2 regions of the Streptomyces subrutilus genome follow, and region 1 is predicted to be linked to the other one. Evidence: riboswitches for the same ligand, from Rfam matches in the RefSeq annotation. Region 1 holds a riboswitch; the other holds the start of a gene.
What was found. Region 1 has a riboswitch for cobalamin ahead of CP968_RS10390 (energy-coupling factor ABC transporter permease). Riboswitches for the same ligand answer to the same signal wherever they lie in the genome.
Positions count from the first base shown of each region.

Region 1 (5,219 bases):
TTCCGGGCCCTGCGGGCGTACGTACGGGGGCGGGAACGGGGCAGGCGTACGGGGAAGGGCGGTGCGGGCCCGCGGGCCGCCGCGCCCCGGCCGCGCCTGACGGCCATCTCGGCGCCCCGTCCGGCAGCCGGGCCGTTCACCGCGTCGCGTTAAGCTCGACTGCCGGACAAAATCCGACCAATCCGCCTCTCCTGCCCCTCCCACCCCACGAGCAGACAAGGGAGTCCGCCACCGTGGCCATCTCCGTCTTCGACCTCTTCTCCATCGGCATCGGTCCCTCCTCCTCCCACACCGTCGGCCCCATGCGGGCCGCGCGCATGTTCGTGACCCGCCTGAAGAAGGACGGCCTCCTCGCCCAGACCGCGTCGGTGCGCGCCGAGCTGTTCGGATCGCTCGGCGCGACCGGCCACGGCCACGGCACCCCCAAGGCGGTGCTCCTGGGCCTGGAGGGCCACTCGCCCCGCACGGTGAACGTGGAGACGGCCGACGCCGAGGTCGAGCGCATCCGGCAGAGCGGCCGGCTGCGCCTGATGGGCGCGGAGATAGGCGATGCGCACGAGATCGCCTTCGACGAGCCGAACCAGCTGATCCTGCACCGCCGGCGCTCGCTGCCGTACCACGCGAACGGCATGACCCTCTTCGCGTACGACACGGCGGGCACCCCGCTGCTGGAGAAGACCTACTACTCGGTCGGCGGCGGGTTCGTCGTGGACGAGGACGCGGTCGGCGAGGACCGGATCAAGCTCGACGACACCGTGCTGAAGTACCCCTTCCGCTCCGGTGACGAGATGCTCCGCCTCGCGAACGAGACCGGCCTGTCGATCTCCTCGCTGATGCTGGAGAACGAGAAGGCCTGGCGCACCGAGGAGGAGATCCGCGAGGGCCTGCTGGAGATCTGGCGCGTGATGCAGTCCTGCGTGGCGCGGGGCATGTCCCGCGAGGGCATCCTCCCCGGCGGCCTGCGGGTCAAGCGCCGGGCCGCGTCGACGGCGCGGCAGCTGCGCACCGAGGGCGACCCGATGCTGCACCGCAGCGAGTGGGCGACGATCTACGCGATGGCGGTCAACGAGGAGAACGCGGCGGGCGGGCGGGTCGTGACGGCGCCGACCAACGGCGCGGCCGGGGTCCTGCCCGCGGTCCTGCACTACTACATGAACTTCGTGCCGGGCGCGGACGAGGACGGCGTGGTCCGCTTCCTCCTCGCGGCGGGCGCGATCGGCATGCTGTTCAAGGAGAACGCCTCGATCTCGGGCGCCGAGGTCGGCTGCCAGGGCGAGGTCGGTTCGGCCTGCTCGATGGCGGCGGGGGCCTTGGCCGAGGTGCTCGGCGGCACTCCGGAGCAGGTGGAGAACGCGGCGGAGATCGGCATGGAGCACAACCTGGGCCTGACCTGCGACCCGGTCGGCGGCCTGGTCCAGATCCCGTGCATCGAGCGCAACGGCATGGCCGCGGTGAAGGCGGTCACGGCGGCGAAGATGGCGATGCGGGGCGACGGCTCGCACAAGGTCTCCCTGGACAAGGTCATCAAGACCATGAAGGAGACCGGCGCGGACATGAAGGTCAAGTACAAGGAGACCGCCCGCGGCGGCCTCGCGGTCAACGTCATCGAGTGCTGACCCGGCGCCGCCGCGGCCGAGAGGGGCCCAGCGGCCCTGGGGGACGGGACCTTCGGCAGGGGGGCCGGGGGTCGCGGCGGGGTTAGGTTGCCCGGAGGGCGGAGAACCGCGGAACGGCCCGCGGGGCACGCGCATGCCGGCAGAGAGGCGCACTCCCTTGGTCACCACCGAACACCGCGTCCTCCCGCTGCGGCTGGAGGCCTCCCCGGTCGCCGTCACGCTGCGGGGGGTCTTCGCCTACCGCTGCGACCGGCCGTACGAAGTGTCCGTGGACCTGCACGGCGGCGGCCGGTACCTGGCGCGCTGGGTCTTCGCCCGCGACCTGCTGCTCGACGGGGAGTCCCGGGCCACCGGCGAGGGCGACCTCCGGGTGTGGCCGTGCTGGGAGGGCAGCGAGCCGCGCGTCTTCCTCGCCTTCAGCAACGGCGAGCACGGCGCGGTGGTGTCCGCCCGCGCCAAGGACGTGCGCGAACTGTGCCGCCGGCTGACCCTGCTGGTCCCGCGCGGCCAGGAGCACCGGCAGTACGACCTCGACGCGGAGCTCAGCGCGCTGCTGCCGGGCTGAGCGCGGACCCGGGCGGACGGCGGGTGCACCGGGGCGGGTTGGTGGAGGCCCGCACGGCCGACTAGGGTCATCGGGCCTTGGTGTTCGGGAAACCGGTGGGAAACCGGTGCGGCCCTCGCCACTGTGATCGGGAAGTCCGGCGCCACTCCTACGGGAAGCCACTGGGACCACGCGGGAGACCGCTCGGCCCCGGGAAGGCGGAGTCCGGGCATCAGTACCCGTGAGCCAGGAGACCGGCCGGGGCGCGTTGTCCATCCACGAGGTGCTGGAGAGGTCTCCCCACTCATGCATATCGCCGAGGGGTTCCTGCCCCCTTTGCACGCGGTCGCCTGGGGCGCCGCGTCCGCTCCCTTCGTCGTCCACGGCGTCCGGGCCCTGACCCGCGAGGTCAAGGCCAATCCGGAGAGCACCCTGCTCCTCGGTGCGTCCGGAGCGTTCACATTCGTCCTGTCCGCCCTGAAAATACCCTCGGTGACGGGAAGTTGCTCCCATCCCACCGGTACGGGGCTCGGGGCCATCCTCTTCCGGCCGCCGATCATGGCGGTGCTCGGCACGATCACCCTGCTGTTCCAGGCGCTGCTGCTGGCGCACGGCGGGCTGACCACGCTCGGCGCCAACGTCTTCTCCATGGCGATCGCCGGCCCGTGGGCGGGGTACGGCGTCTACCTCCTGCTCCGGCGGACCGGGGCGCCGCTGATGGTCTCCGTGTTCTTCGGGGCCTTCTTCGCCGACCTGGTGACCTACTGCGTGACCTCCGTGCAGCTGGCGCTGGCCTTTCCCGACCAGGCCACCGGGTTCACGGGCGCGCTCGTGAAGTTCGGTGAGATCTTCGCCCTCACGCAGATCCCGCTGGCGGTGAGCGAGGGGCTGCTGACCGTCCTGGTGATGCGGCTGCTCATGCAGTCGAGCCGGTCGGACCTGGTCCGGCTCGGCGTCGCGAAGCTCACCCGGCGCACGGCGAAGCAGGAGGCGGCGCTCTGATGACGCGGAACGCGAAGATCAACACCCTGCTGCTGCTCCTGGTGGCGGCGCTGGCCGTCCTCCCGCTGGCCCTGGGCATGGGCGACGGCAAGGAGGAGCCGTTCGCGGGCGCCGACGCGCAGGCGGAGTCGGCCATCACCGAGCTGAAGCCGGACTACGAGCCCTGGTTCTCGCCCCTGTACGAACCGCCCTCCGGGGAGGTCGAGTCGGCCCTGTTCGCCTTGCAGGCGGCGCTGGGCGCGGGGGTGCTCGCGTACTACTTCGGCGTCCGCAAGGGCCGCCGCCAGGGTGCGGCGGCCGCGGCGGCCGCCACCGGTGACCGCGCCGTGGAGTCGTAGGCGGTGCTGCCGATCGACGCGGCGGCGCACGGCAGCCGCTGGCGCCGCCGCCATCCCCTGGAGAAGGCCCTGCTGGGGATCGGGCTGACGGTCACCGCGGTGTGCCTGCCGCCCTGGCCGGGCGGCCCGCTGGTCGCCGCCGCCACCCTCGCCGTGCTCCTGGGTCCCGCCGGGGTGCCGGGGCGGCAGTTGTGGCGGGCCTTCCGGATCCCGCTGGGCTTCTGCTTCACGGGGGCGCTGCCGCTGCTGTTCGCGGTGGGCGGTCCGGCCGGGCCGGTCGCACTGGCCCCCGACGGGCCGCGGCACGCGGGGGAACTGCTGCTGCGGACCTCGGCGGCCTCGCTGGGCGTGCTGCTGTTCGCGTTCACCACTCCCGTCTCGGACGTGCTGCCGCGTCTGGTGCGGGCCGGCGTCCCGGCGCCGGTGGTGGACGTGGCGCTGGTCATGTACCGGATCGGCTTCCTGCTGCTCGACTCGCTGACCCGGGTCCGCCAGGCCCAGGCGGCCCGTCTGGGGACCACCGGCCGGGCCGCGGCCTGGCGCTCGGTGGCCGGCCTCGCCGCGACCACGTTCGTCCGGGCCTTCGACCGCGCGGCCCGGCTCCAGTCGGGGCTGGCGGGTCGCGGCTACGACGGGGCGCTGCGGGTGCTCGTGCCCGAGGCGGCGCTGTCCTGGCGGTTCCTGACCGGGACCGCCGCCCTGCTGACGGCCCTCGTCGCCGCCACCCTCGTACTCAAGGAGCTGTACCTGTGAAGCCGTTGGAGAAGCCGCCGGGGACCACGCCGGCGGGCCCGCTGGTGGAGCTGGTGGGGGTCCGCTACGCGTACGAGGACGGCCCGGACGTCCTGTCCGGCGTGGACTTCGGGATCACCGGGGGCCGGGCGCTGGCCCTGCTCGGGCGCAACGGCAGCGGCAAGACCACGCTGATGCGGCTGCTGAGCGGGGGGCTGCGGCCCGCCGCCGGCGCGCTGCTGCTGGACGGTGCGCAGGTGTCGTACCGGCGTGCCGGGCTGACCCGGCTGCGCACGGCGGTGCAGCTGGTGGTCCAGGACCCCGACGACCAGCTGTTCGCGGCCTCGGTCGAACAGGACGTGTCGTTCGGCCCGATGAACCTGGGCCTGCCCGCCGACGAGGTCCGCGCCCGGGTCGCGGGGGCGCTCGCGGCCCTGGACATCACCGCGCTGCGGGACCGTCCGACGCACCTGCTCTCGTACGGTCAGCGCAAGCGCGCGGCCATCGCCGGGGCGGTGGCGATGGCCCCGCGGGTGCTGATCCTGGACGAGCCGACGGCCGGGCTGGACCCGGACGGCCAGGAGCGGCTGCTCGACGCGCTGGCGGGGCTGCGCGGCGCGGGGACCACGGTGGTGATGGCCACGCACGACGTGGACCTGGCGGTGCGCTGGGCCGACGACGCGGCGGTGCTGACCCCGGCGGGCATCCGCGTCGGCCCGGCGGTGGAGCTGTTGTCGGACCCGGAGCTGCTGGCCTCGGCCGGGCTGCGCCAGGCCTGGTCCCCGGCGGTGACGGCCTTCCTCCGGGCGCGCGGCCTGCTGGACCCGGCCGCCCCCGGTCCGAGGACCCCGGAGGCGCTGGGCGCCCTGCGGTAGCGCCGTGCGGTAGCGTCCCGCGGCGCCCGCCGCGCCGCCCGGGCCGTACCTAGGATGGCGCCATGTCGCTGCCGCACGCCATCCTCACCGCCCTGCTGGAGAAGCCCTCGTC
Region 1 is NZ_CP023701.1:2,444,194-2,449,412, forward strand. It holds gene CP968_RS10380 (L-serine ammonia-lyase) at 234-1,616, shown strand; gene CP968_RS10385 (SsgA family sporulation/cell division regulator) at 1,774-2,181, shown strand; cobalamin riboswitch at 2,243-2,437, shown strand; gene CP968_RS10390 (energy-coupling factor ABC transporter permease) at 2,467-3,162, shown strand; gene CP968_RS10395 (energy-coupling factor ABC transporter substrate-binding protein) at 3,162-3,500, shown strand; gene cbiQ (cobalt ECF transporter T component CbiQ) at 3,504-4,253, shown strand; gene CP968_RS10405 (energy-coupling factor ABC transporter ATP-binding protein) at 4,250-5,107, shown strand; gene CP968_RS10410 (PadR family transcriptional regulator) at 5,170-5,219, shown strand, end outside.

Region 2 (5,219 bases), 290 kb from region 1:
CGAGATCGGCCCCGTGGGCGGAGCCGCCGCCCTCGTCGCCGTGTTCGCCATCATGATCATTCTGCTGGCGGTGCTGGCGCTGGTCATCGTCAACGCCCTCGCCCACTCCCCCTGGGGCGTCTTCTCCATCGGCATGACCATCCCGATCGCCCTGTTCATGGGCTTCTACCTGCGCGTGCTGCGGCCGGGCCGGGTCACCGAGGTCTCGGTGATCGGCGTCGCGCTGCTGCTGCTCGCCATCGTCGCGGGCGGCTGGGTCGCCGAGTCCTCGCTGGCCGGCACCTTCACGCTGGAGAAGGAGACGCTGGTCGTCTGGATGGTCGCGTACGGATTCGTCGCCTCGGTGCTGCCGGTGTGGATGCTGCTCGCGCCCCGCGACTACCTGTCGACCTTCATGAAGGTGGGCACGATCGCCCTGCTCGCCGTCGGCGTCGTGATCGCGATGCCGACCCTGAAGATGCCCGCGGTCACCGAGTTCGCCACCCGGGGCGACGGTCCGGTCTTCGCCGGCTCGATGTTCCCCTTCGTCTTCATCACCATCGCGTGCGGCGCCCTGTCCGGCTTCCACTCGCTGGTCTCCTCGGGCACCACCCCGAAGATGATCCAGAAGGAGACCCAGGTCAGGGTCATCGGCTACGGTGCCATGCTCACCGAGTCCTTCGTCGCGATCATGGCGATGATCGCGGCCTGCATCATCGAGCCCGGCCTCTTCTTCGCCGTCAACTCGCCCCCCGGCGTCATCGGCACCACGGTCGAGACGGCCTCGCAGGCCGTGACCGGGTTCGGCTTCGCCATCAGCCCCGACGCCCTCGCGCAGGCCGCGAAGGACGTGGAGGAGGCCAGCCTGCTGTCCCGTACGGGCGGCGCGCCGACCTTCGCGCTCGGAATGTCGGAGATCTTCTCGGCCGTCATCGGCGGCGCCGGCATGAAGGCCTTCTGGTACCACTTCGCCATCATGTTCGAGGCCCTCTTCATCCTGACCACCGTCGACGCGGGCACCCGCGTCGGGCGGTTCATGCTCCAGGACACCCTCGGCAACGTGCACAAGTCCTTCAAGGACGTCAGCTGGAAGCCCGGCGTCTGGCTGGCGAGCGCGGTCGTCGTCGGCGGCTGGGGCTACTTCCTGTGGGTCGGCGTCAAGGACCCGCTGGGCGGCATCAACCAGCTCTTCCCGCTGTTCGGCATCGCGAACCAGCTGCTCGCCGCGGTCGCCCTGGCCGTCTGCACCACCCTGCTCGTCAAGTCCGGGCGGCTCAAGTGGGCCTGGGTGACCGGCGTCCCGCTGGCGTGGGACGTGGCCGTCACGCTCACCGCCAGCTACCAGAAGATCTTCTCCTCCGACGTGAAGGTCGGCTTCTTCGCACAGCGCGACAAGTACCAGGCCGGCATCGACGCCGAGAAGGTCCTGCCGCCCGCGAAGTCCATGGCGGAGATGCACACCGTGGTCACCAACGCCACGGTGGACGGCGTGCTGTCGGTGCTGTTCGCGGTCCTGATCGTGATCGTGCTGCTGGACGCGGCCCGGACCTGCTTCAAGGCCATCTCCGCCCCGGAGTCCGTGAAGCTCTCCGAGGTCCCGTGGTCCGAGTCGAAGATCGTCGCACCCGCCGGGCTGATCGCCACCGCCGAGGAGCGGGCCGAGCTGGCCGCGGCCGGCCTCGACTCGGGCGGCGGCCGCGCCAAGGAGCCGGTCGCGTGAACCGCTCGGCGGCCGGCGCCGCGGGGCCGGCCCCGTCCGGGTGCGCGGGACCCGCCCCCGGACGGCTGCGCCGGGCCCTGGCGCGGGCGCGGTTCTACGTGCGGGAGTTCTCCGGGGAGGCCGCCTACGACCGGTACGTCGCCCACGCCCGCGCGCACGACCCGGACGCCGAGGTCCCCACCCGCCGCGCCTTCGAGCGGGCCCGCACGGATGCCCGGGAGGCCGATCCCCGCGAGGGGTTCCGCTGCTGCTGAGCGGCCGCGTACCGAAGGGCCCCGCCCCTCCCGGCGGGGCCCTTCGGCGCACCCGGGTCCGGGGCCGTTCGGTCCTCCGGCACACTCGGTGCCATGGACATCACGATCAGGACGGCGCTGCCCGCCGACTACGCGGAGCTGGGCGAGATCACGGCGGGGGCCTACCTCTCCGACGGGCACCTGGACTTCGGCGACGGCGACCCCTACCTCCACACGCTGCGGGACGTCGCCGGCCGCGCCGCCCGGGCCGAGGTGCTCGTCGCCGAACTCGGGGGCCGCCTGCTGGGCGGCGTGACCTTCGCCGCGCCCGGCAGCCCGCTCGCCGACATAGCCGGGCCGGGCGAGGCCGAGTTCCGGATGCTGGCCGTGGCCCGGGAGGCGCGCGGGCAGGGCGCGGGCGAGGCGCTCGTGCGCGCCTGCCTGGAACGGGCGCGGGCGATCGAGGGGGTGGAGGCGGTGGTGCTGTCCACCCAGCAGGGCATGGAAGGGGCCCACCGGATCTACGTCCGGCTGGGCTTCACCCGTACTCCGGAGCGGGACTGGGCGCCGATCGACGACCTCCTGCTGCTCACGTACCGGCTGAACCTGTAGCCGCGCCGACACTACATGTGGGGGCTTCCACAGAGAGGCGCCCCCACATGTATGCTCAGGGCTGCTGTCGCCGCAGGGGAATCCGGTGTGAATCCGGAACTGTCCCGCAACGGTATGAAATGCACCCATCGGTGCATCCGCAAGTCCGAGGACCTGCCGACAGCGCACCCGGCTCGACCGAACCGGGTGCCGATACGTCCGGGCCTCGCGGTTGGGCCGGTGGACGCCATGCGGTGCACGTACCGCCCACCCTGTCGGGGTGTGCGCGTGCGCATCCCCGCGTGCGCCCCTCGCACCCCGCCCCGCCGAAGACCGGGCCGAGCGAGGGAGAGCTCCCGCCGTGACCATCGCGCCTTCCGCACCGCGCGCCGAGTCCGTTCCGTCCACGGTCCTCACGGGACCGGGCGAAGGTCCCGGGGCCGCGATCCTGCGCACCCTCACCGAGCTGACGGCCGACCTGCCGGACACCGACCCGGGCCGGGTCGCCGCCGCCGCGCTGCGCGGCCGCAGCTCCGTCGCGGACGAGGCGGAGCTGCGCGGCCTGGCCACCGAGGCGGCCGCCGGGCTGATCTCCGAGGACCCGGCCTACTCCCGGCTCGCGGCCCGGCTGCTGACGCTGGCCGTGGCCGAGGAGGCCGCCGGCCAGGGCGCCACCTCCTTCTCCGCCTCCGTCGCCGTCGGTCACCGCGAGGGCCTGATCGCCGACCGCACCGCCGCCTTCGTGGCGGCGCACGCGGCCCGCCTGGACTCGCTGGTCGAGCTGGCGCTCGCCGAGGGCGCCGACGACCGCTTCGGCTTCTTCGGCCTGCGGACCCTGCACAGCCGCTACCTGCTGCGCCACCCGATCACCCGCCAGGTCGTGGAGACCCCGCAGTTCTTCATGCTGCGCGTGGCCTGCGGTCTCGCGGAGGACGACAGCGTGCGCGCCGTCGAGGAAGTGGCCTCGCTGTACCGGCTGATGAGCCGCCTCGACTACCTGCCGTCCTCCCCCACCCTCTTCAACTCCGGCACCCGGCACCCGCAGATGTCCTCCTGCTACCTGCTGGACTCCCCGCTGGACGAGCTCGACTCGATCTACGACCGCTACCACCAGGTCGCGCGGCTGTCGAAGCACGCCGGCGGCATCGGCCTCTCGTACTCGCGCATCCGCGCCCGCGGTTCGCTGATCCGCGGCACCAACGGCCACTCCAACGGCATCGTGCCGTTCCTGAAGACCCTCGACGCCTCCGTCGCCGCCGTGAACCAGGGGGGCCGCCGCAAGGGCGCCGCCGCCGTCTACCTGGAGACCTGGCACGCGGACATCGAGGAGTTCCTGGAGCTGCGCGACAACACCGGCGAGGACCAGCGCCGCACGCACAACCTGAACCTCGCGCACTGGGTGCCGGACGAGTTCATGCGCCGCGTCAACGCCGACGCCCCGTGGTCGCTCTTCTCCCCCGCCGAGGTCCCGGAGCTGGTGGACCTGTGGGGCGAGGAGTTCGACGCCGCCTACCGCAAGGCCGAGGCGGACGGCCTGGCCCGCAAGACCATGCCCGCCCGCGAGCTGTACGGCCGGATGATGCGCACCCTCGCGCAGACCGGCCAGGGCTGGATGACCTTCAAGGACGCGTCCAACCGCACCGCGAACCAGACCGCCGAGCCGGGCACGGTCGTGCACTCGTCCAACCTGTGCACCGAGATCATCGAGGTCACCGACGACGGCGAGACGGCCGTCTGCAACCTCGGCTCGGTCAACCTGGGCGCGTTCGTCCTGACGGAGACGGGCGACATCGACTGGGAGCGGCTGGACGAGACCGTCCGCACCGCCGTGACCTTCCTCGACCGCGTGGTGGACATCAACTTCTACCCGACCGAGCAGGCCGGCCGCTCCAACGCCCGCTGGCGTCCGGTGGGTCTGGGCGCGATGGGCCTCCAGGACGTCTTCTTCAAGCTGAAGCTGCCGTTCGACTCCCCCGAGGCGAAGGCCCTGTCCACGAAGCTCTCCGAGCGGATCATGCTCGCCGCGTACGAGGCCTCCTGCGACCTCGCCGAGAAGAACGGCCCGCTGCCGGCCTGGGAGCAGACCCGGACCGCGCGCGGCGTCCTGCACCCCGACCACTACGACGTGGAGCGGAACTGGCCCGAGCGCTGGGACGCGCTGCGCGCCCGGATCGCCGCGACCGGCATGCGCAACTCGCTGCTGCTGGCCATCGCGCCGACGGCGACGATCGCCTCGATCGCGGGCGTGTACGAGTGCATCGAGCCGCAGGTCTCCAACCTGTTCAAGCGCGAGACGCTCAGCGGCGAGTTCCTCCAGGTCAACGCGTACCTGGTGGACGAGCTGAAGCGGCTCGGCGTATGGGACGCCCAGAGCCGCGAGGCGCTGCGCGAGGCCAGCGGGTCCGTGCAGGGCTTCGGCTGGATCCCGGCCGAGGTGCGCGAGCTGTACCGCACGGCGTGGGAGATCCCGCAGCGCGGTCTGATCGACATGGCGGCGGCCCGCACCCCCTACCTCGACCAGTCGCAGTCGCTGAACCTGTTCCTGGAGACGCCCACCATCGGCAAGCTCAGCTCGATGTACGCGTACGCCTGGAAGCAGGGCCTGAAGACCACCTACTACCTGCGCTCGCGCCCGGCGACGAAGATCGCCCGCGCCGCGCAGGCCACCACCCCGGTGGCGCTCCCGCAGGCCGCGG
Region 2 is NZ_CP023701.1:2,734,090-2,739,308, forward strand. It holds gene CP968_RS11610 (carbon starvation CstA family protein) at 1-1,699, shown strand, start outside; gene CP968_RS11615 (CstA-like transporter-associated (seleno)protein) at 1,765-1,953, shown strand; gene CP968_RS11620 (GNAT family N-acetyltransferase) at 2,047-2,544, shown strand; cobalamin riboswitch at 2,586-2,719, shown strand; gene CP968_RS11625 (ribonucleoside-diphosphate reductase subunit alpha) at 2,885-5,219, shown strand, end outside.
Region 2: another riboswitch for cobalamin. It lies ahead of CP968_RS11625 (ribonucleoside-diphosphate reductase subunit alpha); the one in region 1 lies ahead of CP968_RS10390 (energy-coupling factor ABC transporter permease).